3 regions of the Vibrio sp. YMD68 genome follow, and region 1 is predicted to be linked to each of the others. Evidence: predicted binding sites of a transcription regulator. Region 1 holds the regulator's gene; each other region holds the start of a gene.
The links. The regulator MetJ, encoded in region 1, represses methionine synthesis genes. The targets are predictions, from matches to a motif close to TTAGACNTNTANANGTCTAA.
Positions count from the first base shown of each region.

Region 1 (10,192 bases):
TAGGTCGCGGATGATGGTTTCCACTTCCTTACCAACGTAACCCACTTCCGTAAACTTAGTCGCTTCAACTTTAATGAAAGGCGCGTTAGCCAGTTTAGCAAGACGGCGAGCAATTTCAGTTTTACCCACCCCCGTTGGACCAATCATCAAAATGTTTTTCGGCGTGACTTCAGCACGCAAGCCTTCTTCAAGTTGCATTCTACGCCAGCGGTTACGCAGGGCTATCGCCACTGAACGTTTTGCTTGGTCTTGACCAATGATGTGGCGGTTAAGTTCATGAACAATTTCACGAGGGGTCATATCAGACATAATAATTTCCTTAAAGCAGTATCACTGACTATCTTTTATTTTTTACAGACTAAAACGGGCTTTAACACAGACGAATAGTTGAGTCTATTTGACCAGTTCAGCTGGGATTTCTAGTTCTTCAATAGTGTGATGATGGTTAGTAAAGACGCAAATATCACCCGCAATTTGCAATGACTTTTGTGCAATCTCTAGTGCGTCTAATTCTGTATTTTCAAGTAATGCAATCGCAGCGGCTTGTGCAAAGTTGCCACCAGAGCCAATGGCGATCAAATCGTTTTCTGGCTGAACCACATCACCGTTTCCAGTAATGATTAGCGATGCGGTCTCATCGGCCACCGCTAATAGAGCTTCTAGCTTTCTTAATGCGCGATCACTGCGCCAGTCTTTTGCCAGTTCAACTGCGGCTTTAGTAAGATGCCCTTGATGCATTTGCAGTTTACTTTCAAATCGCTCAAACAGCGTGAACGCATCGGCTGTACTACCAGCAAAGCCAGCCAGAACTTTGTTGTTATAAAGACGACGTACTTTTTTCGCATTACCTTTCATGACGGTATTGCCTAGCGATACTTGTCCATCTCCCGCGATGACAACTTTATTATTTCGACGTACTGATACAATGGTAGTCACGAGTAGGGCCTCTTATTCTAGATTAGGGAGTTAAACACTGATATGAGGTCAAAAAGGGAAATTTCAAGAGCAAAAGGACGCGACTCTTTGACGAAAATACTCACCAAGACACCGTTATTACTTATGTTAGTGATAAATCAAAAATAGGTTAGTGATAAATCATGAAAAGTGACATAACTGGAGTCATTTTTGTGAATAGCGTCTCTGGCTGATTTCTATAAATAGCTAAAAACAAAAAAAGGTTATTCCTTTGAATAACCTTTTTGATAAAAGTGGTGCTAAGACATTCCATGTCTACTGTGATTCTTTCCAAATCGCACATGGCTCAATTTTAGCACGTTGCAATTTATGCCTATCTCGCTCGGCATCACGCTTTAGCGTATACGGCCCTAAAACAACACGATACCAACTGCTGCCTTCTTTTTTTCTGACTTCACTTTGAATGCCTTGAAAGGCGATGTTGGCTTTTCGTTCTTCTGCTTGTTGCGACAACTTAAACGCGCCACACTGCATAATGTAAGGGATGTCAGAGATAACCTGCTCTTTCGCCTGAACCTCTACCTCTCGGTTTGGTAAGGACTCAACGTAGTCCCATTTTTCTTCTGGGGGCTTAGGCAATACGGTCGCAGGTTTGGGTTTTGGCTTCGCAACGGGCTTCGCAGCAGGTGTCGGTGGCTCAGGATCGTTACTTAACGTATACAGCCCGTAACTAAAAGCACCCAATAAAATAAGGGCAATGAGCCCACTTCGCCAAGGTTTTCGCCTTGGTGAATGCTTATTCGACGCTTTTTTACTAGGCGATTTTTTGGTTCCTCGCCCGCGCTTTACATAATCTTTATTTGCCACGATGGTCTATCAACATTGAAAAGTCAGTAGGTATGTTAATTCAGATTCAGTGGGGATAACAGGGTAGAAATGGAAGCAGCGCACCAAAATGCGCTGCCAGTCAGGGGATTTAGCCAAAGAATTACACCAGTCTTGGTGGCGCAGCGCTTTCCCTAACCACCAAATGCGTTTCTAAAAGACGCGATCCGGCTCGTACATCGTGCCCTCTCAATAACTCAAGCATCATGAGCATCGCTTGACGACCGATTTCATAACGAGGCTGAGAGATCGTCGTTAATGGTGGATCACAGTACTCTGAGAATTGAATATCATCAAAGCCAACCACCGATAGATCTTGCGGAACGCGTAACCCCAGTTTTTTCGCTTCTTGAATCGCACCAATCGCCATGACATCGCTGTGACAGAAAATCGCCGTTGGTGGCTCAGGAAGTGATAATAAGGCTCTTACTGCTTTTGCACCGGCTTCAAAAGTAAAGTCACCATAGGTGGTGTAAGTCGGGTTCATGCTCAAGCCACCGCGTCTCAATGCCTGTTGGTAACCTTGCTGACGGAACTGGCAAAGCACCGCATGTTGAGGCCCTGAGATTTGAGCAACACGTTTATGACCCATTTGTGTCAAATAGTTCACCGCTTCAAATGCCGATGTCAGGTTATCGATATGCACCGTAGGTAATTCAAGTTCTGGAGCAAATTCACAAGCCATCACCATTGGCGGTAGATTTTTTTGCTCGGCTTTGCTCACGTCAAAGGGAAGATCGCTGCCAAGTAGCAACATACCATCCGCTTGCTTAGTGAAAACCAGATTAACAAAAGAGGCTTCGCGCTTTTTTTGCTGTGAGCTGTCACCGAGTAAAACAAGGTAACCATGCTCCATTGCTGCATCTTCAATACCACGAATAATTTCAGAGAAATAAGGATCGCAAATATCAGGGACGATAGTGACAATGGTTTTAGATTCATTTCGACGCAGGTTTCGCGCCAACGAGTTTGGTGAATAGCCAGCTTCCAATACAGCATCTTCAACACGCTTACGTGTGCTCGACGATACTTTCTCTGGATTCATCAGAGCTCTGGACACAGTAGCCGTTGAGACTCCCGCAAGCTGGGCAACATCCTTCATTGTCGCCATATTTTTAACCCTCTCTTCCTTTATTTACAGCCACGCTGCATTGCGTATTATTAAAGTTAATCTGGCGAACTGTCGTTCACTCTTGTTTTTCTATGTTCTGATAGTTTATTCATTTCTAAACATAAAGTTACGGTGAGATTAACACATTTTGCACAACTAGCGTGAAGTCGCTCACAAATCCCTTGTTTGTACTTTATCCAGATTCGCTCACATACCTTCGGTTTAACTGAGATCTTGCGGTTCGATATCAATCGACCAACGGACTTTTTTCGCGATAGGTAACAGGTTTATCGCAGGTTTGGCGCTCATCAGAAGCTTCTGCATTAACGAACGCGCTTCCGTTTGTAATAACAATTGCCAACGATACTTCCCTGCTCTTTTAGCCAGTGGTGCTGGCACCGGGCCAAGAACCATGCAGTATTCATCAAACAGAGGATGCGCTTCGAGTGTATGACGAACTTGACGAAGAAAGTCTTCGACAAGCTGATTATCATTCGCTTCCGCTCTAAATAGGGTTAAATAACTGTAGGGAGGAAGTTGCGCCAACTTGCGCTCTTGAAGCGCGGTTTTCGCGAAGTGCCCATAGCTTTGATGGAGTAAAGCTTGCAGTAATGCGTGCTCGGGGTGATGGCTTTGTAAGATCACTTCACCGGGCTTACTTGCTCTTCCAGCACGCCCGGCAACCTGAATGAATAACTGAGCCAGCCGTTCCGATGCTCGAAAATCGCTGCTGTACAAAGATCCATCCACATCCAATAGCGCCACTAAGGTCACATCCGGAAAGTGATGCCCTTTGGCCAGCATCTGCGTGCCAATTAAGATTTGATACTCACCACGACGAATGGATTCCAATGCGCTCTCTAAACTGCCTTTTCGGCGTGTGCTGTCTCGATCGATTCGTACGGTTTTGAATTCGGGAAACAATTCCAGGAGCTGGCTTTCTAACTGCTCGGTCCCGACACCAACGGTCACTAAGTTGGTTGAACCACATCCATGGCATTGATGAATCACCGCTTGCTGAGATCCGCAATGGTGGCAACGCACTTCTCGGCTATGTTGATGGAAGGTGTAATAAGCATCACAACGTTGACACTCTGCAATCCAGCCACATTCATGGCACATTAAAGCCGGAGAGAATCCACGACGATTGAGAAACAGCATCACCTGGTTGCCCGCGTTCAAGTGGCGTCTCATTTGAGCGATCAATGGCGCTGACAATCCACCTTCGAGATACAACCCTTTAATATCTAACACGCTGTGCGTAGCAGGCTTAGCGACACCGGCTCTTTGGGTGAGTGTTAAGTGGTGGTACTTGCCAGTTTGAGCATTGTGCAGTGTTTCAAATGCAGGAGTCGCAGAACCCAGTATGATGGGTATTTGTTCTTTATTAGCTCGCATTACCGCAACATCACGAGCATGGTATCTTAACGAGTCTTGCTGCTTATAAGATCCGTCATGCTCTTCATCCACAATGATAATGCCGAGATCAGCAAAGGGGGTGAGCAGCGCAGAACGAGTGCCAATAATGATGCCCGCGATATTATCACGCGCGGATAACCAGGCATTGAGTCGCTCAGTGTCATTGAGTCCAGAGTGCATCACCGCCACTGGGACATTAAATCGCTTTTTAAAACGATTAATGGTCTGTGGCGTCAGCCCGATTTCAGGCACCAACACAAGTGCCTGGCGTTTTTTCTCTAGGACTGGTTTGATCATGTTCAGATAAACCTCGGTTTTACCCGAACCCGTCACGCCTTCCAGTAAATAACAGCCAAAACCCGGATTGTTGTTCACCGTTGCAATCGCTATCGCCTGCTCTTCGTTGAGTTTGGGCTTATCAACGTTCGCTTCTACGTCTCGCGGCCATGGCTTCTGTTTGGGTTTGATCTCGTGGCTCTCGATCCATCCCTTATCTTGCAGCGTTTTTAAAACACTGCTGGTAATATCTTGGTCAATAAAGGACTGATGAGATAACGGCCCATGCTCGAGCATCTTCATTACCGTGGCTTGCTTTACGGCTCGACCAAATCCCTGCATCAACTGATCTTTACCTGCTGGGGTTAACTGCCATTCTACTTGGGCCGTAAAGTCGGCTGGTTTGCCTTTTTTAAGAGCGCTGGGCAAGGCGTTTGCAAAGGTATCGCCAAGCGGGTATTGGTAGAACTGACTGCACCAATGAAGTAAACCATACAGTTTTTCTGGCCAGACAGGTTCTGAATCCAACACTTTGTAAATGGGTTTAAGCTTCGATATTTCAAACTCAGATTCACTCACCATCGCCGTCACGATCCCGATCTGACTTCGAGGGCCAAAAGGCACACTGACTCGCCCACCAATCACCGGAAATAGATGATTTGGAATGAGATAATCAAATTGCTTATCCAGAGGAACAGGCAGAGCAACTCGAGCGATGGATGGGCGCATAGTGATTGGCAACTTTTAACGGCAACAAGAAAACACAGTCTAAATGATCGCTTAGTAAAGAGGGAAGCTAAAAAAGTGGCTAAATAGTTAGCAAACCTGTTGATCCTCACGCAAGTATTCATTACTATACTGCGCCTTAGTGATAGGGCTTTCTGATAGGGCATTGGTCATCACGACCCGCCAGGAAGAGAGTGTTATCCATACTGTTTTATTAACTACGTGTGGTGTCCGGCATAGCATCGGATAGCGACACGGCCTAAATTGAGGTTATCCCATGAAAGCTGGAATCCACCCAGAATACAAAGCAGCGACAGCAACTTGTTCTTGCGGCAACTCGTTTGAGTTCAACTCAACGCTAACTAAAGAAACTATCCACCTAGACGTATGTGACAAATGTCACCCGTTCTACACTGGTAAGCAACGTATCGTTGATACTGGTGGCCGTGTTGATAAATTCAACAAGCGTTTCGGTGCTCTTTCAAGCAAGTAATAGCTCGCGCTATACCTAATTAAGAAAAAGGACGCTCAGGCGTCCTTTTTTGTGTCTGTGGTTCTAATCTCATCGCCTCTTCCTATCTTTTTCATTATTGTCTTCCTCTTCTCATCCTAGCTTTTCCTTTTCTTTATTCGTTTCCCTTCTTTTCTTCCTATACTCCCCCCCTCTTCCTATCTTTTTCTTTATTGTCTTCCTCTTCTCATCCTAGCTTTTCCTCTTCTTATTCACTTCCCTTCTTGTCTTCCTATTTTACTCCTCTCATCCTCTTTATCTTAAATAAACTCAGTGAGCCCAGATCTGGTCTTATCAGTAGTCCATTCATAACTATTAATGATATGACTCGCATTCTGACCTAGGCAGGTTGACTTACATACTCTAGAATGGTCTCCCCCTATGGCCACATTTTCGATGAGTACCTAACCCTATGTCCGATGACAACCGTCAAGAAAACTCTGCTGAGTTATCTGCACAAGAAGCCTTCCGTCAACAAGCTCTTGATTACCATCAATTCCCGAACCCAGGTAAAATTGCCGTTGCACTCACAACGCCCGCTAATTCAGCGGAAGATCTGGCACTGGCTTATAGCCCTGGTGTTGCAGAGCCTGTTCGCGAAATCGCGCAGAACGTAGACAATGTTTACAAGTACACCGCGAAAGGAAACATGGTTGCAGTCATTTCTAACGGTACCGCAATTTTGGGTTTAGGTAACTTAGGGCCAATCGCCTCAAAACCGGTTATGGAAGGCAAAGCGCTGTTGTTCAAACGCTTTGCTGGCTTAGATTCTATTGATATCGAAGTGAAACACCGCACCATTGACGAGTTTGTCGATACCGTTGCTAACATTGCCGATACCTTTGGTGGCATCAATTTAGAAGACATTAAAGCACCGGATTGTTTTGAAATTGAACGTCGCCTGATTGAGCGTTGTGATGTGCCTGTTTTCCACGATGACCAGCACGGTACCGCCATTGTTACCGCAGCGGGCATGCTGAATGCAATTGAACTGCAAGACAAAAAGTTGGAAGAGGCTACCATTGTTTGTCTGGGTGCGGGCGCAGCAGCGGTGGCGTGTATGGAACTGTTGATCAAGTGTGGTGCCATGCGCGAAAAGATCTACATGCTTGACCGTAAAGGTGTGATTCACACACGTCGTGATGACTTAAACGAATACAAACAGCTGTTTGCCAACAATACCGATAAGCGCACCCTTGAAGATGTGATTGAAGGTGCTGATTTATTCTTAGGCGTATCAGGGCCAAACTTGCTGCCACCTGAAGCGCTAAAACTGATGGCTGATAAGCCGATCGTGTTCGCCTGTTCCAACCCAGATCCAGAAATCAAACCTGAACTTGCCCATGAGGTTCGTAGCGACCTCATTATGGGTACTGGTCGCAGTGACTACCCAAATCAGGTCAATAACGTTCTGTGTTTCCCGTTCATCTTCCGTGGCGCTCTTGATGTACGTGCAAGCGAAATCAATGATTCAATGAAATTAGCCGCGGTGAAAGCTATCCGAGAACTGGCTAAAGAGCCCGTGCCTGCCGAGGTATTAAAAGCCGCAGGTGTTGATAGCCTTGAGTTCGGGTCAAGCTACATCATTCCAAAACCGATGGATCCACGTTTGTTGCCTCGCGTAGCAAAAGCGGTGGCAGTGGCTGCGGTTGAATCTGGAGTAGCTCGAATCGACATGCCAGAAAATTACATGCTAGAAAGCTAGATGCTAGATGCTAGATGCTAGATGCTAGATGCTAGGCAATTATATGGCGTCGTAATCGACGCTCTTTGCTAACGGTATTCCAAGCATTAAAAAACCGCAGCCTTTTTATAAAGTCACTGCGGTTTTTTTGTTTCTGTACCATTTTAAAATGTCGGTACAACAAGCGATAGCCTAACTGCGCTAACGACACTATTCGCGTAACGCTTAGCCAATGAAATAATAGCTAGCTGAGCCCTTTTTATTCTTGATCGTAGGCTTCAAATTCAATCCCCATTGCCGTCATCAGTGCTTTCACTTCTGCCGGAATATCATCTGGGCGATCTTTTCGTAAATCTTCATCCGTCGGTAACGGTTGACCAGTATAAGCATGAAGAAAAGCTTCACACAGTAATTCACTGTTGGTCGCATGGCGTAGGTTATTTATCTGACGACGCGTACGTTCATCGGTCAATACCTTCAGTACTTTTAGCGGAATCGATACTGTGATTTTCTTTACTTGTTCGCTTTTTTTGCCGTGTTCCGCGTATGGACTAATGTATTCACCATTCCAATCTGCCATTGCGCACCTTCGTTATTATCATAGGGTATTTAAGTTGAGGGGCAATTTTAGCCGGATTTAAGTCTATAAGCAAAGACATATAGACGTCTAGAAGTGTTGACGTCTTCATTTTTGATAAGTAAAGTGTCAAAAATAAGGAAGGGAATAACTTATAGCAACCTGAAACTATCCATATACCTAGGTCTATCCATCTAACTAACTAGGTATAGCCGTATTGCCCTTTAAGAGTCATTATAGCAGCGTCAAAAAGCATAGCCATACACAAAGGAAGGATTTATGAGCACCCGCAAACCAGCAACAATCGCAGTTCGTACGGGAATCGAGTCAGATACGCAACATCACGCTGTGGTGCCACCTATTTATCTCTCAACCAATTACGGCTTCCCTGCATTTGGCGAAGTGCCTAAATACGATTACACACGTTCTGGAAACCCAAATCGCGGGTTGCTTGAAACCGCCTTGTTTGAGCTAGAATCAGGAAAAGGCGCGGTGGTCACAAACTGTGGAACGTCTGCACTTAACCTTTGGGTATCAACATTTTTGGGGCCAGATGATCTTATCGTTGCTCCACACGATTGCTATGGTGGCACTTACCGCCTGTTTAATACGCGAAGCCTTAAAGGTGACTTCAAGGTGGAATTTGTTGATCAATCGGATACCAAAGCCTTTGACGCGGCCATTGCTAAAAAACCAAAACTGATTCTGATTGAAACCCCATCAAATCCTTTAGTACGTGTGGTCGACATTGAGAAAACATGCCAAAAAGCCAAACAAGTCGGGGCATTAGTCGCGGTCGACAATACCTTTTTAACTCCGGTGTTCCAAAAGCCTTTAGAGCTTGGCGCTGACTTTGTTATTCACTCAACCACCAAATACATCAATGGTCACTCCGATGTGATTGGTGGCGTTGTGATCACCAAAACCGAAGAGCATGCGGAAGAACTCGGATGGTGGGGCAACTGCATTGGCGCTACAGGTACGCCTTTTGATAGCTACATGACGTTACGCGGCATTCGTACATTGGGCGCGCGCATGCGTGTGCACGAAGAAAGCTCGCAAACCATTTTAGTCGAACTTCAACGTCAACCTTTAGTGAAAACCATTTATCACCCGAGCCTAGAAAGCCACCCGGGCCATGAGATTGCCAAAAAACAACAGTTAGGCTTTGGTTCTATGCTGAGCTTTGAGTTTGGCGGAACCTTTGAGCAATTAAAGTTCTTTGTTGAACAACTCGAACTGTTTTCACTGGCAGAGTCGCTTGGCGGTGTTGAGAGCTTGATTTGTCACCCCGCCTCCATGACCCACAGAGCCATGGGGGAAGCAGCGCTTGCTGAAGCTGGCATTTCTCAGCAACTTCTTCGCCTCTCGGTTGGTCTAGAAGATGCCGATGATCTGATCGATGACCTCAAGCAAGCCTTTCAAAAAGCCGCCGACTTTACTGGCGATGCCGCGGATTCTCAAAATACACCCCCTTCAGAGAAAGAGGCGTAATTCATGACCATTTCACGTCAACTGCACAAATTTGGTGGAAGCAGCCTCGCGGATCCTGAATGTTACCGTCGCGTCGTCAATATTCTCAAAGAGTATTCAGGTTCTGAAGATCTGGTGGTCGTCTCGGCGGCAGGCAAAACCACCAACCGATTAATCGCGTTTGTGGATGCGCTTTCCAAAGACGGTCGACTCGCACACGAAGAATTACAGGCGCTAAGGCAGTTTCAAGTTGATCTGATTAACGCCCTTCTTACGGGTGATGCACAACACAGTTTAATTGCTCAACTCAGCGATGAATTTAGTACGCTTGGTGAACTGACCGCGCCACTGACAGAGGCGCAACGTGCGGCCATTTTAGGTCACGGTGAAGTCTGGTCTGCAAGATTGCTGGCGGCTTTGCTTTCACAAAATGCACTGAATGCCGTTGCTCAAGATGCTCGTGCTTTCTTGCGTGCAGAAGCAGGTACTCAGCCAGAAGTCGATCGAGCCAGCTCGTATCCACTGATTAAAGAAGTGTTGGCTCAACATACACATCATCGTGTCGTCATCACTGGGTTTATGGCGCAAGACAGCGAAGGCCATACCATACTGCTT
Region 1 covers NZ_CP124614.1:181,153-191,344, reverse strand. The annotation lists gene hslU (HslU--HslV peptidase ATPase subunit) at 1-309, opposite strand, end outside; gene hslV (ATP-dependent protease subunit HslV) at 394-936, opposite strand; gene QF117_RS06820 (SPOR domain-containing protein) at 1,231-1,782, opposite strand; gene cytR (DNA-binding transcriptional regulator CytR) at 1,904-2,935, opposite strand; gene priA (primosomal protein N') at 3,134-5,335, opposite strand; gene rpmE (50S ribosomal protein L31) at 5,610-5,825, shown strand; gene QF117_RS06800 (malic enzyme-like NAD(P)-binding protein) at 6,256-7,548, shown strand; gene metJ (met regulon transcriptional regulator MetJ) at 7,787-8,107, opposite strand; gene QF117_RS06790 (O-succinylhomoserine (thiol)-lyase) at 8,384-9,598, shown strand; gene QF117_RS06785 (bifunctional aspartate kinase/homoserine dehydrogenase II) at 9,602-10,192, shown strand, end outside.

Region 2 (10,192 bases), 1.7 Mb from region 1:
ATCATCGGGTTGGGTCCCGTGAAAGTAATAATCCGGATGAAATGTCGCGACTTGGTAAATTCCTTCATAGTCTTGCTGTTTGATCAGCCCATCAACCCAGTCGAGAAAAAAGTTGTAATCCATGAAATCCTGAAGCATATCGGGAATCACAACCAAAGTTGTTTCTAGCTCTTTGGCATCTTTACTGTCGAGAATCTGAAATTCTTCCAAAATACGTTCAAGCAGTGCTTCTTCCGTCGTGGCGTCGGTGACTGCGATTTTAATCTGTTTATTCTTATTCGGCTTGTGTGCGAAAGGACACAGGTTAAGACCAACGATGACGTCTTCTAACCATTGCTGAGTCTGTTTTTCTGCGAGTTGATAGTTGTCCATAGGGGTATCTTTACTTAAACCGTTTCTGCGGGAGTCAGCACCGTGCGTCTCCAGATATTAGAACGAATAGAATACCAGAAATGACGCTTTGAATGAGTAAAAATGGTGCTTGTTTTACTGCTTAACATCGCTGCTTAAAACACTTCTTCCATTACTTATTTAACGGCTGTCCAACTGACAGATTAAGTATCGTTTATCGGTGTGTTGGGTGAGGTTCGGCCAACGTCCGAGACGATACCGTTTGTCGATAGAGAGCATAGCAAAGAGCAAACAAACCAAGATAGAGAACCATGCCACCCATGGTGACACTCAACCATCCACCGTGTTGCCAGCAATAGATAAGAAAGAACCCACCTAAGCTTCCACCTATATAGTAGTGAACAAGATACAGTGCGGTTGCCGTTGCTTTCGCGTGTTCGGCCCTTTGGCTAATCCATGAATACGCTAAGGTATGCGTAAAAAATGCACCAAAGCTCACCAGTAATAACCCAATGACCATCATGGGTAAGTGATCAACCAGTGCCGCCCACATACCCAGCATGCTGATGATGCTTCCGGTTACCATCCCTGAAATAGGCTGTTTATGTTGAGCCCATTTCCCAGTTAATTTCGAGCTAAGAGTTCCTGCTAAGTAACACAGAAAAATCAAAGAGGCAGCGCCAATCGGCAGATAATGTGGGGCACTGACTAAGCGAAAGCCCATGACGGAATACAGATTAACAAAAAGCGCGAAATTGATGCCACCAATGAGCATGGCAAACCACAACGTCTTGTTTTTGATGTGTTTCACCAACGCTCGATTATGGTGGAAAAAAAGACCACGCTGGGGAGTAAAGTTGTCCTGGTTTGGTAGTAGCAGCCCAACAATCACAGCGCCTATGAACGTGAAGATGGCCATGGTTGCAACGGCAGTTTGCCAGCTGAACATTTCGGTAAGCGTGCCGCCGAGTATGCGGCCACTAATGCCACCGAGAGAATTGGCGGCAATGTATCCCCCAATCGCCTGGCCAAATGCCTTAGGGCTTAGCTCTTCAACCATGTAGGCAACGGCCACGGAAGCAAACGCGGCCAACGCCACCCCCATTAATCCTCGGGTCAGGAGCAGTAGCCAAAAGCTGTCGCTAAGAAGCATCAATAAGCCAATCAAAGGCATAGAAAAAATGCCCCCTAGCATGACTTTTTTACGGCCAAAAGATTCGGAGCAGATGGCCCAGGGTACGAGGAAAATAGAAAGCGCAAAGGTAGACGCAGCAAACAATCCGTTAATTTGAGTTTCTGATACCGTAAATTCTTTGGCGAGCAAAGGAAGGATTGGCTGAAATAGATAAAGGTTGCAGAACACCAAGAATGAGCCCAGTGCCAAGCTTAAGGTGATTTTTTTATAGCGGGTACTGCCAAACTCAGCCATTTATTTGTCCTGAACGCCAATGAATTTCGGGGTAATGTGATGAAATTAGCAGTGAATTTGTGATTAATAAAATATATTAAAACTATCGACTCGATATAAAAAGTTAATGATATGGAAACTCGTCATCTCAAACACTTCGTCAAGGTTGCAGAGCTTGGTCATTTTACGATGGCAGCGAAGGCGTTACATATTGCTCAACCCGCCTTAAGTATCTCGATAAAAAAATTTGAGCAGCAACTTGGCGTGGTGCTCTTTAAGAGGCAAGACAGAAAAGTAGAACTCACCCATGAAGGGAAAGTATTACTCGACCATGCGAAGCGTATTTTACAACAGTTAGACGATGCCAAGCTCGCTATGGATGAACTGATCGGATTGGAAAAAGGAGAGGTCCGCTTAGGGGCTCCTAGTATGATGGGGTCTTACTTTTTTCCTGACATCTTGATGGCTTTTAAATCTCATTACCCAAACTTAAAACTGACACTGGTCGATGCAGGAACGCAGTCAATTCGGAAAATGCTATTGGATGGAGAGCTGGATATTGGGGTCATTGTGAATAACGACATTCCGGAAGATCTCGATACCGATTACCTAGTGACCGGCGAGATGGTTGCCGTCGTGTCTGAAACCCATCCTTTGGCACAGAATAGTTCAATGTCGTATTCCGAGTTTTTTCAACATGAATTGGTGATGTTTAAGCCGGGCTATTTTCACAGAGAGTTTATTGATCGTGTGTCTATCGAAAATCAGTTTACTCCGCAGTTCTCTTTTGAAACCAACTTGATCCCAATGATACTGAATATTGTAAAACGAGAATTTGCTATTACTGCGCTATTGAAACTCGTCACCGACAATGAACAAGGCGTGGTGGGCATTCCATTTGAAGAGCCTGTAAAGATAGATTTGGCTTTGGCGTGGCGAAAAGATGGGTATCAATCGAAAGCCGATAGAACATTTATCGACTTTGTTAAGCAGTATGTCTAAAGAAGCAGTATGTCTAGAGAAAGAGTTGGGTTTGATTACGAGCGGTACATTTTATCAAACGTTTTTTGGTCCCAACCTACCATCACCTGATCACCAATTTTAAGAACAGGGATCGAGCGTGCACCCATCGCCTGTAGCTCTTTTCGGCCTCTTTGCATTTTGGCATTGGTGAGACGATACTTGAGACCTTTTGAATCAAGATAACGTTGAGCATCTTTGCAATGAGGGCATTTATCGGCGACATACAGGACTAAACGTTTCATAACGGACTCTTAATTGGTGACCACTAAGGGCGAAAATTCAAGCGCGGAGTTTAGCCGAAATTACGCACTGAGAAAAGTCACACTGACAAAATCAATGAATCGTTAAGCCAAATCCGATAAACTTAGCGGCCAACAGCCACGGTCGTTATCTTAACTATGCATCCATCACTTCGTTATGTTCAGGGCTATCCAGAGCATATTGTTTCCCAGGTCGAACAATTGGTTTCAGCCAATAAGCTGGTCACTTGGTTTGAATCTCGCTACCCACAAAACCATACGATTAAGAGCGAGAAAGCCCTTTTTGATTATACGATGGCCATTAAAAATCGTTACATGAAGAAAACCGCGCCGCTGAGCAAAGTCATTTACGACAGTAAGATACACCTTATCAACAATGCACTTGGTCTTCATACCTATGTCAGCAAAGTGCATGGCAGCAAGATAAAGTCCAAGAATGAAATTCGGATTGCGAGTATTTTTAGAACGGCACCAGAACCGTTACTGCGTATGCTAGTGGTTCATGAACTTGCCCACATTAAAGAAAAGAACCACGATAAGGCCTTTTATCAGCTGTGCTGTCATATGGAAGCGGACTACCATCAGCTTGAATTGGATGCGCGTCTATTTATGATTTATCAAGACCTTAAAGATAAGTAATGTCGATATGAAACCAACCAGAAAAAACAATAAAGCGATCGGCCAGTTAAAAACGATGGGTCAGTCATCAGCAATGAACGTGCAAACCGTGACCAGCCAAGCCGGTCTGCATAAGAAAAATAAGCACCATGGTCGCTATGATTTTGAAGCGTTGATGGTTGCTCTGCCTCAATTGAAGCCATGCGTTATCAACAACCCACGTGGTGAGAAGAGCATTAATTTTTCAGATCCGTTAGCGGTCAAACTGTTGAATAAAGCGTTACTAGCGCATCACTATAAAGTGACAGAGTGGGACATTCCTAAAGGGTATCTTTGCCCACCTATACCCGGCCGAGCGGACTATATTCATCGCGCTGCGGAGCTGCTATCGACTGAGAGTCAATCAATCAAGCACGCTTTGGTCAGAGCGCTTGATATTGGTGTTGGGGCAAATTGTATCTATCCAATTATTGGCGTGTGCGACTACGGTTGGCAATATGTGGCGAGTGACATTGATGAAGTGTCAGTGGAAAACGCCAATAAGATCGTGGCGAATAACGAACGGCTACAGCGCAATATCGAGTGTCGTCTTCAACAAAACGGTCAGCACTTTTTTGAAGGGGTGATAAAGGCAGGAGAATTCTATGACATTACCACCTGCAACCCTCCTTTTCATAAGTCGTTACAAGAGGCAGAGCAGGGCAGTCAGCGAAAAATTAATAACCTGAATGCTAATAAAGCGAAAAAGGGCACGTTAAAAAACACGTTAAAACGAGCAGGAGAACCGTCAAAAGCCAGCGCTCCAACCCTCAATTTTGGTGGCCAAAAAGCAGAACTTTGGTGCGATGGTGGCGAAGCTGAGTTTATCAAAAACATGGCCGTTGAAAGCAAACAGTTTGGCCATCAGGTATTATGGTTTACCACGCTGATCTCTAAAAAAGAGAACGTTAAGTGGATGCAAAAGACGTTAGAAAAGATAGGTGCATTGGAAATGAAAGTCGTAGAAATGAGCCAAGGGCAAAAGATCAGCCGTTTTGTCGCGTGGACGTTTAAAACGGCACCACAGCGACAAAAGTGGCTCAAGCTGAAAAGTTAGTTCATTGAAGACTGTTTCGCTATCAGATCATTCAGTTGGCGCTGGTACTTTGTTTCTAAAGCGGTATTGCCAGCTTGTTTTTCTAGCTCGACCGACAAGGTTAACGATGATGCTCGCAGCCCAAAACGTTGATGGAAATGCATTAGCCTTATCCTTGCATCGGTGAATTCTTGTTGTTCTATTTCTATTTTTGCTAATTGTAAGAGTGAGCGGGCACGATTTGGATCATGGTCCAATGCGCGTTCAAAATACGTTTTTGCCTGAACCGTATTGCCCGCTTTTAAGGCACATAAAGCCGCGTTCTCGTAGCTGCCTGAAATGAGATAGTAATAGGGTTGGTTGACGGCGCGATTGAAGTACTCATCCGCTTGCTTGACGTTTCCTTGCTTACACAGAAAGGTACCGTAGTTGTTGAGCACATTGCCATTTTTAGGGTGTTGACGAAGAGCCGTCTTGTAGATATTTTCAGCCGATTTAGGCTCGCCCACCGCCTCATAATAATGGGCCATGCTAAGTTGAGTTCGATAGTAATTGGGGGCATGCTTGAGTGCTTTTTCTAGGTTCTCTCTCGCTCTGATCATGTTGCCTTTTTCAAGGTACCCAAGCCCTAATGCTAAACGGGTTTCCGCCATGTCAATTGACGATGATTTTGTCGGTGTCTCGTTGCCTTCTGTGACTGTCACGCAACCTGTTATGCTCATCACTGTGCCGATAACTACGCTCGTCGCTATGTTGATAGCAGCGGTCTTTGAGGGCATCGCGGTAATTTTTGACAACACACCAAAAAGTGTCTTTTTGTTCATAAGGGCTCCTTGTTAGCAAATTCATCATATTCGGAATGTTACGGTTAGAAATACCGAGCAAGGAACAATGCGAGCAAGTTAGCAATCATAAAAAAACGGTCATATTAATGACCGTTTCTTTTGTGTCTTATTAACTAAAGAGTAAATAAGGTGTTGATTATTAATCATCTTTCGTAAAGTGGGCTTCACTGAACTTATCAAGATCGTAAGGGGTCTGTTGATAAACGCAGTAATTGAGCCAGTTAGAGAACAGTAAGTGGCCATGACTACGCCAACTGGCACACGGTTTGTTATCCGCGTTGTTATTTGGGTAGTAATTAATGGGCATTGCTGGCTCCATGCCTTCGCCTAAATCACGAATGTATTCATGATGTAATGTGAGCGCGTCGTACTCTGGGTGGCCTGTTACAAAAACGTTTCGTTTGTCTTTCGTCGCTGCGAGGTAAACGCCAGCGACATCGGAACTGGCTAAAATATCCAGCTCCGTATGCTCTTCTAGGAACTCAGGAGAAAAATCCGCATAGCGAGAATGGGGAGCCAAAAACGTATCATCAAAACCTCGTAAAACAGGGTGGAACGGTTGGTGAATTTTATGATGGTACACGCCAGAGAGCTTTTCTTTTCGAGTTCGTTTTGGCAGGTCGTAAAGAAGCTTCAACCCTGCCTGAGCCGCCCAGCATACGTACAGTGTCGATGTCACATGACTTTTGGCCCAGTTCATGATGCTTTGTAGATGATCCCAATAAATCACATCTTCAAACTGCACAAGACCAAGAGGAGCGCCGGTAATAATCAAGCCATCGAAGTTACGATTTTTCACCATTTCAAATTGGCGATAAAAGTTATCCAGATGTTCTGTTGGGGTATTCTTACTTGGTCGATCATCAATACGCAGCAATTCTACATCCACCTGTAGTGGGCTGTTAGAAAGCAACCGTAAGAATTGAGTTTCAGTCTCAATTTTTTTGGGCATAAGATTTAAGATCAACACCTTGAGCGGACGAATCTCCTGAGTTGAGGCGCGAGACTCGGGCATGATAAATATGTTTTCTTCGCGCAATACATCGGATGCAGGCAGTTGATCGGGGATCTTAATTGGCACAGCTCTTCTCCCTAAGCTATTTGTTTTGGACGTCTATACATCCAAACTTAACGTAATCGGTATGAGATGTCGATAGGAAAATGAATCTAAATTACGTTACTATGCAACTTCTATAATCACTTCTAAGGCGACTTCTATAAGTGATCCTATAGTAATGAACAAAGCATGAGCAAACCGTTATGACACAAACATTCACCCTAATTCGTGGCTTACCAGGCTCTGGAAAATCGACACTTGCACAGACGATGAATGCTTCCCATTTTGAAGCCGATATGTTTTTTATTAATGCTCAAGGGGAATATCATTATGATGCTGACTTAATCCAGAATGCCCATGAATGGTGTTTTAAGCAGACGGAACAGGCACTCTTTAAAGGTGAGAGTGTTGTTGTGTCCAATACTTTCGTGCGTCGCTGGGAGATCCTGCCGTATTACCACCTTGCACGTCAGTTTGGCCTAAAACTGGACGTCATAGAGTGCACGGGCAGTTATGCCAATATTCATGACGTTGACAAAAAAACAATCACTAGAATGAAGAAACGGTGGCAGCAATGGCAAAACGATCGCCAGTCATAGACATATCGTCATACGGTATATACACAACATGGGATTCACGAGCGAAACACTTACCGAAAATTCAAGAGTTTACGACCAACGTTCCAGCAGAGATTGATGTAGAGTTTGGTCTTATCATCAACATTAAAAAAGCCAAAGGCGAGAAGTTCACTTATTGCATCGACCACCCTGGGATACTGAGTAAAAAAGGCGAGCCTTTAGAACCATTCACCGGTGAAGAATATATAAACAGTAACGACTTTGATTTCTACTTAGGTGACACAGTGTGGGAGCCGATAGACGATAAGTTGGGTAAATGGACAATGACCATTGAGCTACAGGGACGTGTTGTCGCTGAAAAAACGTTCCATTTAGTTGGAAAGAATGAGCAGCAATTTTGGAAGCACCGAGGCTTTTAACCGAAATCTTGACGTCTCCAGCGTTTTTCAAGGTAGTGGTCATCAAAAAGAAAAAAAACAGGCGCCGTGAAAGGCGCCTGTTTTTATTCATATAAACGATGCGTTATGAATCACTGCACAGCCGTGTCGGGTTTGGATCTTAACTTATTGATGAATCCAATCACTATTGGGCTCATCAAAACTAAGGCCGCGATGACAGTAAAGGTCAGGGTAATCGGACGTTCCCATAAGAAGCTCAATTCCCCATCACTGATCATCAATGCACGACGTAAGTTCTCTTCCATTAATCCACCAAGAATGAACCCAAGCAAGAGTGGGGCAAGTGGGAAGTTAGCAAGCCGTAACGCTATCGCCGCCATGGCCACAATCAACATGATGAACACATCCATGGTGTTAAATGAAACGAGATACACCCCCGTAATTGAGAAAAACAAAATCATCGGAAGAAGTACCGTCCTTGGTACAGCCAATAACTTGGAAATGTAAGGGATTAATGGGAGGTTCAGAATAACCAGTACGATGTTACCAAAGTACATAGAAATGATGACCGACCAAAAGACATCTGGGTGCTCTACAAATAAACGTGGACCAGGCTGAATCCCATAAGCGATTAACGCACCAAGCATGATGGCTGTCGTACCCGAGCCTGGAATCCCCAATGTTAAAAGAGGAACAAAGGAACCGCTTGATGCCGCGTTGTTTGCTGATTCTGGCGCAACCAAACCACGAATGCTGCCCTTACCAAACTCTTTTTTCTTGTCTTTTGGCGCGAGGCTTCGTTCCATACCGTAGCTAAGAAACGCAGCGATAGTCGCGCCAGCACCCGGAAGAACGCCAGTAAAGAAACCAAGAATAGACGATCGAATCGAGACCGGAGCCACTTCTTTGAACTCTTCTTTTGTAACCTTCATGCTGCCAATATTGGCCATGATTTGATTTTCTTCGCCACTGGTGTCTTTTTCTGGCTTTAATATCCCCATCAGCGTTTCACCGAGAGCAAATGTCGCCATAGCAAGCAATAAGAAGCTAAAGCCATCCATTAGGTCAGTGAGGCCGAAAGTAAAGCGTTCTACACCCACGCCTTTGTCTATTCCCACGGTAGAAAGCATCAACCCCAGAATCGTCATCATCCATGCTTTCACTACTTGCCCTGGGCCAGCAAATGCGGCAACAGCTGATAGGCCTAAGACCATGAGTGCAAAGTAATCTGAAGATTGGAAGCTCAACGAAACGCTAGCAAGTGCGGGCGCCGCAATAAGAAGCATAATTGCCGATAACGTACCGCCAGTGAAGGATGAATAGGCGGCCAGCGCAAGGGCCTTACCCGCTTGGCCTTTTTGTGCCATTGGGTAGCCATCAAATGCTGTCACCACAGTCGAAGAGCAGCCCGGTGCGTTAATCAAGATTGAAGAGGTTGAACCGCCAAATACCGCGCCGTAATAAACACCGGCCATCAAGATAAGGCCTGAAGAAGGGTCCAAGCCATAGGTAATTGGGATCATCAAAGCAATGGCTGAAATTGGCCCAAGACCAGGTAGCATGCCGATAAAAGTCCCCACAAAGCAACCAACGACCACCATCATGATGTTCATTGGCATCACTGCGGTAGAGAGCCCTTGTAAAATTCCGTCTAACATATTGTGAGTCCTAATTACCAGAGAGTGAAGATCAGACCAGGCTCAAGATAAATATCTAAACCTTGGGTCAGGAGCAAATAAAAAACGATTACAAAAGGGAACGACGCGCCCAGCAGCACGGATCTTCTGCGCTCTCCGAGTAAATAAAACCCGGCAAGAAGAAACAGGCTGGTTGCTATCACGAAACCTAAGTAGGTCAGACCAAGTCCGTAAAATGCCATCAAACACAAAAATGCGATAAGCAATTTCCAATCAAAGTCGGTAACGGCGCCGCTTTCTGTGTCTTTTTTTCCGGTGACCAGTAAAAGAAGGGATAGGCCAATGCCAGCAAATGTCAGTAGGGTGGGCAAGGTTCTGGCTGTAAACGGTTCATATTCGTCGCCAGGGAACAAAGGAATAAGAGTGCTTTGATAGCCGTAACATAAACAGACCAAAAGGAAGATAAACGCCCCGACTCTATCGCGACATAGTAAGTTTTCTTTAGTGAAAAAATTGGTTGGCGAATCCGACATATCCAACTCCAATTGCTGGGGAAATAAAAAGCCGTATACGAGCAAGTTAATGAGTAGTGATCTTCTATTTTGAAGAGCTAAGCGCTAACCAAAAAGTAAGCTGATTGCTGCTAGTCAATTGGGCTTACCTGCTTAAGCACATCAAACATGCAAATTAAGCACATAAAACATGCAATAAACAAAGGAGTTTTGAGGGTAAACTCGTATACGGCAAAACGTGTTATATCAAGGGCTTCAACGGCATATAACTGCCCAGAAGCCCTATGTTGATGTGGTATTAATGGTGTTACTTAAGGAAACCAAGCTCGCGCATTAGATCACCCATTTGCTTTTCTTGGTCTTCAAGGAATGAGTAGAAGTCTTTGTCTGCTTTGTAGTTGTCTATCCAACCGTTACGGTCGCGAACCAC
Region 2 covers NZ_CP124614.1:1,837,917-1,848,108, reverse strand. The annotation lists gene QF117_RS14475 (DUF1415 domain-containing protein) at 1-372, opposite strand, end outside; gene QF117_RS14470 (MFS transporter) at 566-1,780, opposite strand; gene QF117_RS14465 (LysR family transcriptional regulator) at 1,892-2,761, shown strand; gene QF117_RS14460 (glutaredoxin family protein) at 2,797-3,024, opposite strand; gene QF117_RS14455 (M48 family metallopeptidase) at 3,181-3,681, shown strand; gene rlmF (23S rRNA (adenine(1618)-N(6))-methyltransferase RlmF) at 3,689-4,756, shown strand; gene pilW (type IV pilus biogenesis/stability protein PilW) at 4,753-5,514, opposite strand; gene metA (homoserine O-succinyltransferase) at 5,720-6,661, opposite strand; gene QF117_RS14435 (AAA family ATPase) at 6,841-7,236, shown strand; gene QF117_RS14430 (DUF3859 domain-containing protein) at 7,212-7,634, shown strand; gene QF117_RS14425 (tripartite tricarboxylate transporter permease) at 7,745-9,271, opposite strand; gene QF117_RS14420 (tripartite tricarboxylate transporter TctB family protein) at 9,286-9,783, opposite strand; gene QF117_RS14415 (tripartite tricarboxylate transporter substrate binding protein) at 10,070-10,192, opposite strand, start outside.
Region 2: metA (homoserine O-succinyltransferase) is a predicted target of MetJ. The motif match lies at 6,687-6,706, and genes of this name have one in related genera.

Region 3 (10,192 bases), 640 kb from region 1:
ATTTTGGTCATGACTTATTCTGTTGTTGTCTTTTCTATTTTGATCCAGGGCTCTACGATTACGCCCATGATTGAGAAAGCCAAACAAGCAGAACGAGACACCTCATCAGACTCTAGCACTGGCACTATAAAGTAAGTCAGCTTCTCTGTAATCTCTGTGTATAAAGCCGTCTATATACAAAGAGCTGCCTAATTGGCAGCTCTTTTCTTTTAATGTCCTAGGTTACGACAAAAGCATTAGTTGATATTAGGGCCCAACCATTTTTCTGCTTCCAATATGTCCCAGCCTTTACGCTCAGCATAACTTTCAACCTGATCTTGTTGAATTTGAGCAATGGCAAAATATCGGCAATCAGGATGAGAAAAGTACATTCCTGATACTGATGCGCCTGGCCACATCGCATAACTGCTGGTCAATGACATATCGATCGCTTCTTCAACATTCATCATCTCCCATAGCGTTCCTTTTTCGGTATGTTCTGGACATGCCGGATAACCGGGGGCGGGGCGAATCCCTTGATACTTTTCGCGGATCAGATCGTCATTACTTAGATCTTCATCTGGAGCGTATCCCCAAATATCCTTACGAACTTCTTTATGCAAATATTCAGCAAAAGCTTCCGCAAGGCGATCCGCAACAGCTTGAATCATGATCGCGTTGTAATCATCACCTGCCGCCTTGTAAGCATCAGCCAATTCTCTTTCGCCAATACCACCGGTTACTGCAAAACCGCCAATCCAATCCGCTTTGCCGCTCTCTTTGGGTGCAATGTAATCAGATAAGCAATAATTAAAACCTTTCGGTTTGTCCGTTTGCTGACGCAAGTTATGCAATACCTTAAGAACTTCTGTACGTGACTCATCGGTGTACACTTCAATATCGTCACCAACGCTGTTCGCAGGGAACAAACCGCACATCCCTCTCGCTTCGAGAAGCTTCTCTTTCTCAACGCGATCGAGTAAGTCATTCGCATCTTTGAAAAGACGTCTCGCCTCTTCACCGACTTCTTCATGATCTAAAATGGCAGGGTATTTCCCCATTAATGTCCAAGTCATGAAAAATGGAGTCCAATCGATATACTGACGCAGAACCGACACATCAAAATCTTTGAAAACATGAATACCCGGTTTTTCTGGCGCGGGTGGTGTGTAAGTAGCCCAATCGATATCAACTTTGTTCTGACGGGCTTTTTCTAATGTCACTGGTTTAGTGCGGGGGGTTTTACGAGCATGCTGATCACGAACACGTTCATAATCTAAATCGAGCTTTGATGTAAATGCTGGTTTTAATTCATCAGACAGTAACGATGTACAGACACCTACGGCTCGAGATGCATTATTGACGTAAACGACTGGTTCTGAATAATTCTGTTCAATTTTGACCGCAGTATGCGCTTTCGAGGTCGTTGCTCCACCGATAAGAAGTGGAAGCTTAAAACCTTGACGCTCCATCTCTTTAGCTACATGTACCATTTCATCTAGAGATGGCGTAATTAACCCAGAGAGGCCAATAATGTCGACGTTTTCTTCTTTCGCAACTTTTAGAATCTTCTCACAAGAGACCATAACACCGAGATCAATAATATCGTAGTTATTACACTGAAGCACAACGCCTACAATGTTCTTACCGATATCATGAACATCCCCTTTAACGGTCGCCAATAAAATTTTGCCGTTAGTCGCACCCACATCTTTAGTTGCATTGATAAATGGCTCTAAATGAGCAACAGCTTGCTTCATTACCCTTGCAGACTTAACCACCTGAGGAAGGAACATTTTACCTTCGCCAAATAAATCACCGACAACATTCATGCCATCCATCAACGGGCCTTCAATCACCTCTATTGGACGCGCCGCATTCAAACGTGCTTCTTCGGTATCTTCAACGATGAAGTCGGTAATTCCTTTAACAAGAGAGTGCTCTAACCGTTTCTCTACCGGCCATGTTCGCCATTCAAGGGCGGACTTATCTTCAACTTTTCCAACGGCACGCTCAAGATATTCAGTTGCGATATCGAGAAGACGTTCGGTCGAATCATCACGGCGGTTAAGAACGACATCTTCAACCGCTTCGCGTAAGTCTTCTGGGACGTTATCGTATATCTCCAATTGACCCGCGTTCACGATCCCCATATCCATTCCATGTTTAAAACAGTGATAGAGGAACACGGCGTGAATCGCTTCCCGAACGTAGTTATTCCCTCGGAAAGAGAAAGACACATTTGAAACGCCGCCAGAAATCATCGCATGAGGCAGGGTTTGCTTAATATCGGCGACCGCTTCAATGAAATCGACAGCATAATTGTTATGCTCATCAATCCCTGTAGCAACGGCGAATATGTTTGGATCAAAAATAATGTCTTCAGGTGGGAAGCCAACTTCGTCAACCAGTATATGGTATGCGTTAGTACAGATTTCTACTTTTCGTTCACGTGTATCGGCTTGACCGACCTCGTCAAACGCCATCACAATAACCGCAGCACCGTATCGTCGAACTAATTTAGCTTGTTCTATGAACTTCTCTTTGCCTTCTTTTAAAGAAATAGAGTTAACAATACCTTTGCCTTGAATACACTTAAGGCCCGCTTCAATGACTTCCCACTTTGATGAATCGACCATCACCGGTACTTTCGAGATTTCTGGCTCCGATGCACATAAATTAAGGAAACGAACCATACATGCTTCCGCATCGAGCATGCCTTCATCCATATTTATATCGATGATCTGAGCGCCATTCTCGACTTGCTCACGGGCAACGCTCAACGCTTCGTCGTAGAGTTCTTCTTTAATTAAACGCTTAAACCTAGCAGAACCTGTGACATTCGTTCGCTCACCAACGTTAACAAATAGGGATTCTTTAGAGATGGTTAAAGGCTCTAAACCAGAAAGACGGCACGCCACTGGAATATCGGGTAACTGTCGAGGAGTAACACCTTCGACCGCTTCGGCCATTTGACGAATGTGTTCAGGTGTTGTGCCGCAACAGCCACCAATAAGATTCAAGAATCCACTTTCAGCCCACTCTTTTACGTGTTCAGCCATATCTTCAGGGGATAGGTCATACTCACCGAACGCGTTAGGTAGACCAGCATTAGGGTGTGCTGAGACGCTGCATTCTGAAATACGTGACAACTCACTAACATACTCACGTAATTCGTCTGGCCCTAACGCACAGTTCAAGCCAAATGAAATAGGTTTTACGTGGCGTAAGGCGTTATAAAAAGCTTCCGTTGTCTGCCCTGAAAGGGTACGCCCAGAAGCATCGGTAATGGTACCTGAGATCATAACCGGCAATGTGATGCCCACTTCTTCAAATACCGATTCAACAGCAAATGAACATGCCTTGGCATTCAACGTATCGAAAATCGTTTCAATCAAAATCAGATCTGAACCACCTCTGATCAACGCACGTGTCGATTCAGAATAAGCCTCGACAAGCTCATCAAAGGTTACGTTACGAAACCCGGGATCATTAACATCAGGTGAAATGGTACAAGTTCGGTTTGTAGGGCCTAAAACACCTGCAACATACCTTGGCTTATGTGGTGTTTTTTGAGTCCACTCATCAGCAACCTTTCTAGCGAGCTTAGCCGCTTCAAAGTTAATCTCTTCACTCAGGCTTTCCATCTCGTAGTCTGCCATTGCGATCGTGGTTGCATTGAATGTATTCGTCTCAAGGATATCAGCCCCAGCTTCTAGATACTGGCCATGGATATCTTCAATGATTTGAGGCTGAGAAAGAACTAACAGGTCATTATTTCCCTTAAGATCACAATGCCAGTCAGAAAACCGTTCACCGCGATAATCCTTTTCTTCAAGCTTAAAATCTTGAATCATGGTGCCCATGCCACCGTCGATAAGTAAGATTCTTTCCTTTAATTGTGCTTCAATCTGTTGCTTTACATTACTTCCCACAATACAGCCTCATTCCTTTTTTATACCTTACATCCTACCACAGTCTATTCAGCTGTCTAGACGTCTAAACAATAAAGAACGGGTCTTAGAATAGATTTATCTCCAAAGGGTATTTTATCGATTTGATGTCATGCTGCAATGTTGGCTATAGGGTATAAGGGATAAAAATCAGAATGGAAAGATAGAAGATATTGCTACTGGATTTTGAGCATTTAGATCGTATTCAAACGTAAAAAAGCCCAAGTCTTTCGACTTGGGCTTTCTCAATATAATGGCGGAGTGGACGGGACTCGAACCCGCGACCCCCGGCGTGACAGGCCGGTATTCTAACCAACTGAACTACCACTCCGCAGTGGCAACTTGCTAAGCAAGTGTCCATCTGTTTCTAAACGCTGTCTAGAAACGAAATTAAAGCCTGGCGATGTCCTACTCTCACATGGGGAAGCCCCACACTACCATCGGCGCTACTGCGTTTCACTTCTGAGTTCGGCATGGGATCAGGTGGGTCCGCAACGCTATGGTCGCCAAGCAAATTCTTCTTTTGTCTTCACTTTTTAAAAAGTGAAAGCAAAAAATCTGGAAAACTGATTATAAAAGTTCAAACACGCATTCAATGTTCTTTATTGAGTCCACAAAACCCCTTGGGTGTTGTATGGTTAAGCCTCACGGGCAATTAGTACAGGTTAGCTCAATGCCTCACAGCACTTACACACCCTGCCTATCAACGTTCTAGTCTTGAACAACCCTTAAGGGCACTTAAAGTGCCAGGGAAGACTCATCTCAGGGCTCGCTTCGCGCTTAGATGCTTTCAGCGCTTATCGATTCCGAACTTAGCTACCGGGCAATGCCACTGGCGTGACAACCCGAACACCAGAGGTTCGTCCACTCCGGTCCTCTCGTACTAGGAGCAGCCCCCTTCAATCTTCCAACGCCCACGGCAGATAGGGACCGAACTGTCTCACGACGTTCTAAACCCAGCTCGCGTACCACTTTAAATGGCGAACAGCCATACCCTTGGGACCGACTTCAGCCCCAGGATGTGATGAGCCGACATCGAGGTGCCAAACACCGCCGTCGATATGAACTCTTGGGCGGTATCAGCCTGTTATCCCCGGAGTACCTTTTATCCGTTGAGCGATGGCCCTTCCATTCAGAACCACCGGATCACTATGACCTGCTTTCGCACCTGCTCGAATTGTCATTCTCGCAGTCAAGCGGGCTTATGCCATTGCACTAACCACACGATGTCCAACCGTGTTTAGCCCACCTTCGTGCTCCTCCGTTACTCTTTGGGAGGAGACCGCCCCAGTCAAACTACCCACCAGGCACTGTCCGCAATCCCGATAAGGGACCAACGTTAGAACATCAAACGTACAAGGGTGGTATTTCAAGGTTGACTCCACTCCATCTAGCGACGAAGTTTCAAAGTCTCCCACCTATCCTACACATGTAGGTTCAATGTTCAGTGCCAAGCTGTAGTAAAGGTTCACGGGGTCTTTCCGTCTAGCCGCGGGTACACTGCATCTTCACAGCGATTTCAATTTCACTGAGTCTCGGGTGGAGACAGCGTGGCCATCATTACGCCATTCGTGCAGGTCGGAACTTACCCGACAAGGAATTTCGCTACCTTAGGACCGTTATAGTTACGGCCGCCGTTTACCGGGGCTTCGATCAAGAGCTTCGACCGAAGTCTAACCCCATCAATTAACCTTCCGGCACCGGGCAGGCGTCACACCGTATACGTCATCTTACGATTTTGCACAGTGCTGTGTTTTTAATAAACAGTTGCAGCCACCTGGTATCTGCGACTCCTAGTAGCTCCATCCGCAAGGGACTTCACCGCCAAGAGCGTACCTTCTCCCGAAGTTACGGTACCATTTTGCCTAGTTCCTTCACCCGAGTTCTCTCAAGCGCCTTGGTATTCTCTACCCGACCACCTGTGTCGGTTTGGGGTACGATTTCTTATAATCTGAAGCTTAGAGGCTTTTCCTGGAAGCATGGCATCAATGACTTCACCACCGTAGTGGCTCGACATCGTATCTCAGCGTTAAGAAAGTCCGGATTTACCTAAACTTTCCGCCTACGTACTTGAACCTGGACAACCGTCGCCAGGCCCACCTAGCCTTCTCCGTCCCCCCATCGCAATTATAAGAAGTACGGGAATATTAACCCGTTTCCCATCGACTACGCCTTTCGGCCTCGCCTTAGGGGTCGACTTACCCTGCCCCGATTAACGTTGGACAGGAACCCTTGGTCTTCCGGCGAGGGGGTTTTTCACCCCCTTTATCGTTACTCATGTCAGCATTCGCACTTCTGATACGTCCAGCAGCCCTTACAGACCACCTTCAACCGCTTACAGAACGCTCCCCTACCCCGCATACAAAGTATGCAGCCGCAGCTTCGGTGTATAGCTTAGCCCCGTTACATCTTCCGCGCAGGCCGACTCGACTAGTGAGCTATTACGCTTTCTTTAAATGATGGCTGCTTCTAAGCCAACATCCTAGCTGTCTAAGCCTTCCCACATCGTTTCCCACTTAGCTATACTTTGGGACCTTAGCTGGCGGTCTGGGTTGTTTCCCTCTCCACGACGGACGTTAGCACCCGCCGTGTGTCTCCCGGATAGTACTTACTGGTATTCGGAGTTTGCAAAGGGTTGGTAAGTCGGGATGACCCCCTAGCCTTAACAGTGCTCTACCCCCAGTAGTATTCGTCCGAGGCGCTACCTAAATAGCTTTCGGGGAGAACCAGCTATCTCCAGGTTTGATTGGCCTTTCACCCCTAGCCACAAGTCATCCGCTAATTTTTCAACATTAGTCGGTTCGGTCCTCCAGTTGATGTTACTCAACCTTCAACCTGCCCATGGCTAGATCACCTGGTTTCGGGTCTAATCCTAGCAACTGTACGCCCAGTTAAGACTCGGTTTCCCTACGGCTCCCCTAAACGGTTAACCTTGCTACTAAAATTAAGTCGCTGACCCATTATACAAAAGGTACGCAGTCACCCAACAAGTGGGCTCCTACTGCTTGTACGTACACGGTTTCAGGTTCTATTTCACTCCCCTCACAGGGGTTCTTTTCGCCTTTCCCTCACGGTACTGGTTCACTATCGGTCAGTCAGTAGTATTTAGCCTTGGAGGATGGTCCCCCCATATTCAGACAGGATATCACGTGTCCCGCCCTACTCGATTTCACTGATTATGATGTGTCGGTTACGGGGCTATCACCCTGTATCGCGAGACTTTCCAGACTCTTCACCTGCATCATTAAAAGCTTAAGGGCTACTCCAATTTCGCTCGCCGCTACTTTCGGAATCTCGGTTGATTTCTACTCCTCCGGGTACTTAGATGTTTCAGTTCCCCGGGTTTGCCTCGTTGTGCTATGTATTCACACAACGATACGTGCTTATGCACGTGGGTTTCCCCATTCAGAAATCCCAGACTCAAACGGTTATTACTACCTAATCTGGGCTTATCGCAAGTTATTACGTCTTTCATCGCCTCTGACTGCCAAGGCATCCACCGTGTACGCTTAGTCACTTAACCATACAACCCCAAGAGGTCTTATGTATGGTAAACAACCAAGGTGTAATTTGTCTCTCATTATTTGAATGAGCGAGAGACATCAGTTTGTCTCACTTTAAAAAGTGACATCAAACTGCGATTTTGCCGGACTCAAATATAAACAATCATGACGAGTCATGTTGTTTCCAAAAACACTTGAATGTGTGTTGGTACCTAGTCTCTAAAAGAGAATAGGATTTGAGAACTTTTATTTGAACAACAACCAATCAAGTTGTTGTTCGTCAGCTTTCCAAATTGTTAAAGAGCGAGTGTTTACTTTTTCAAGTTAAAGCACTTTCTAATGACTTTCGTCGACAAGAATCCGAACCATATTCGTTTTACTGAATTGGTTTGGAAGTCAACATCCAAAAGTCTTTAGAGAGTGGTGGGCGATACCGGGCTCGAACCAGTGACCCCCTGCTTGTAAGGCAGGTGCTCTCCCAACTGAGCTAATCGCCCACATTAAGTTTCTTTTTATTTTCACTTTTTAAAAAAGTGACAATAAAAAGCCATCTTCCTGTGGAGAAGAATGGTGGGTCGTGCAGGATTCGAACCTGCGACCAATTGATTAAAAGTCAACTGCTCTACCAACTGAGCTAACGACCCAATGGTATCCCGTAGGGGAGTCGAACCCCTGTTACCGCCGTGAAAGGGCGGTGTCCTAGGCCTCTAGACGAACGGGACACTAGATTTACTTTCACTTCTTAAAAGTGAAAACAAACTGTTGAAATATCTTGGGAGATATTTCTTTCTCTTTACATTTTAAACCATCAATCTGTGTGGGTACTCATCGTGAAAATCATCGTATAAGGAGGTGATCCAGCCCCAGGTTCCCCTAGGGCTACCTTGTTACGACTTCACCCCAGTCATGAACCACAAAGTGGTGAGCGTCCTCCCCGAAAGGTTAAACTACCCACTTCTTTTGCAGCCCACTCCCATGGTGTGACGGGCGGTGTGTACAAGGCCCGGGAACGTATTCACCGTGACATTCTGATTCACGATTACTAGCGATTCCGACTTCATGGAGTCGAGTTGCAGACTCCAATCCGGACTACGACGCACTTTTTGGGATTCGCTCACTATCGCTAGCTTGCTGCCCTCTGTATGCGCCATTGTAGCACGTGTGTAGCCCTACTCGTAAGGGCCATGATGACTTGACGTCGTCCCCACCTTCCTCCGGTTTATCACCGGCAGTCTCCCTGGAGTTCCCACCATTACGTGCTGGCAAACAAGGATAAGGGTTGCGCTCGTTGCGGGACTTAACCCAACATTTCACAACACGAGCTGACGACAGCCATGCAGCACCTGTCTTAGAGCTCCCGAAGGCACACCTGCGTCTCCGCTGGCTTCTCTAGATGTCAAGAGTAGGTAAGGTTCTTCGCGTTGCATCGAATTAAACCACATGCTCCACCGCTTGTGCGGGCCCCCGTCAATTCATTTGAGTTTTAATCTTGCGACCGTACTCCCCAGGCGGTCTACTTAACGCGTTAGCTCCGAAAGCCACGGCTCAAGGCCACAACCTCCAAGTAGACATCGTTTACGGCGTGGACTACCAGGGTATCTAATCCTGTTTGCTCCCCACGCTTTCGCATCTGAGTGTCAGTATCTGTCCAGGGGGCCGCCTTCGCCACTGGTATTCCTTCAGATCTCTACGCATTTCACCGCTACACCTGAAATTCTACCCCCCTCTACAGTACTCTAGTCCAACAGTTTCAAATGCAGTTCCGAGGTTGAGCCCCGGGCTTTCACATCTGACTTATTGAACCACCTGCATGCGCTTTACGCCCAGTAATTCCGATTAACGCTCGCACCCTCCGTATTACCGCGGCTGCTGGCACGGAGTTAGCCGGTGCTTCTTCTGTCGCTAACGTCAAGAGATAAGCGTATTAAACTTACCCCCTTCCTCACGACTGAAAGTACTTTACAACCCGAAGGCCTTCTTCATACACGCGGCATGGCTGCATCAGGCTTTCGCCCATTGTGCAATATTCCCCACTGCTGCCTCCCGTAGGAGTCTGGACCGTGTCTCAGTTCCAGTGTGGCTGATCATCCTCTCAGACCAGCTAGGGATCGTCGCCTTGGTGAGCCATTACCTCACCAACTAGCTAATCCCACCTAGGCGTATCCAATAGCACAAGGCCCGAAGGTCCCCTGCTTTGCTCCAAAGAGATTATGCGGTATTAGCCATCGTTTCCAATGGTTATCCCCCTCTACTGGGCAACTTCCTAGGCATTACTCACCCGTCCGCCGCTCGTCAGCAAAGAAAGCAAGCTTTCTTTCTGTTACCGCTCGACTTGCATGTGTTAGGCCTGCCGCCAGCGTTCAATCTGAGCCATGATCAAACTCTTCAATTTAAAGTTTTGATTCCCTAAATAAATAGGGCTCGGCTCAACGAATACTGACTTCAAAACTAGGATTTATCCGAAGATAAACCTGTAATTCTAAAGCTATTACCATTCCAACAGAATAGTAATGAATTGACTGTGCTCTTTTTGGTTTTCACTTTAAAAAGTGAAATCAAACAGCTCAAAGCTGTACCAAATTGAATTGGTCACTCAGTTCATTGAAACCAAAGTTGTTTCCGAAGAAACTGTTTTTACCTAGGTAAAAACATATTGGATTTTCATCAACGAGTGCCCACACAGATTGATAGGTTTAAATTGTTAAAGAGCGTTGCTTTTCAAGGCCTTAACCTCTCAAGCGGATGCGTATAATACGC
Region 3 covers NZ_CP124614.1:2,884,871-2,895,062, forward strand. The annotation lists gene QF117_RS19050 (sodium:proton antiporter) at 1-135, shown strand, start outside; gene metH (methionine synthase) at 237-3,914, opposite strand; tRNA gene QF117_RS19060 (tRNA-Asp) at 4,187-4,263, opposite strand; rRNA gene rrf (5S ribosomal RNA) at 4,328-4,443, opposite strand; rRNA gene QF117_RS19070 (23S ribosomal RNA) at 4,567-7,455, opposite strand; tRNA gene QF117_RS19075 (tRNA-Val) at 7,857-7,932, opposite strand; tRNA gene QF117_RS19080 (tRNA-Lys) at 8,004-8,079, opposite strand; tRNA gene QF117_RS19085 (tRNA-Glu) at 8,082-8,157, opposite strand; rRNA gene QF117_RS19090 (16S ribosomal RNA) at 8,281-9,827, opposite strand.
Region 3: metH (methionine synthase) is a predicted target of MetJ. The motif match lies at 3,963-3,982, and genes of this name have one in related genera.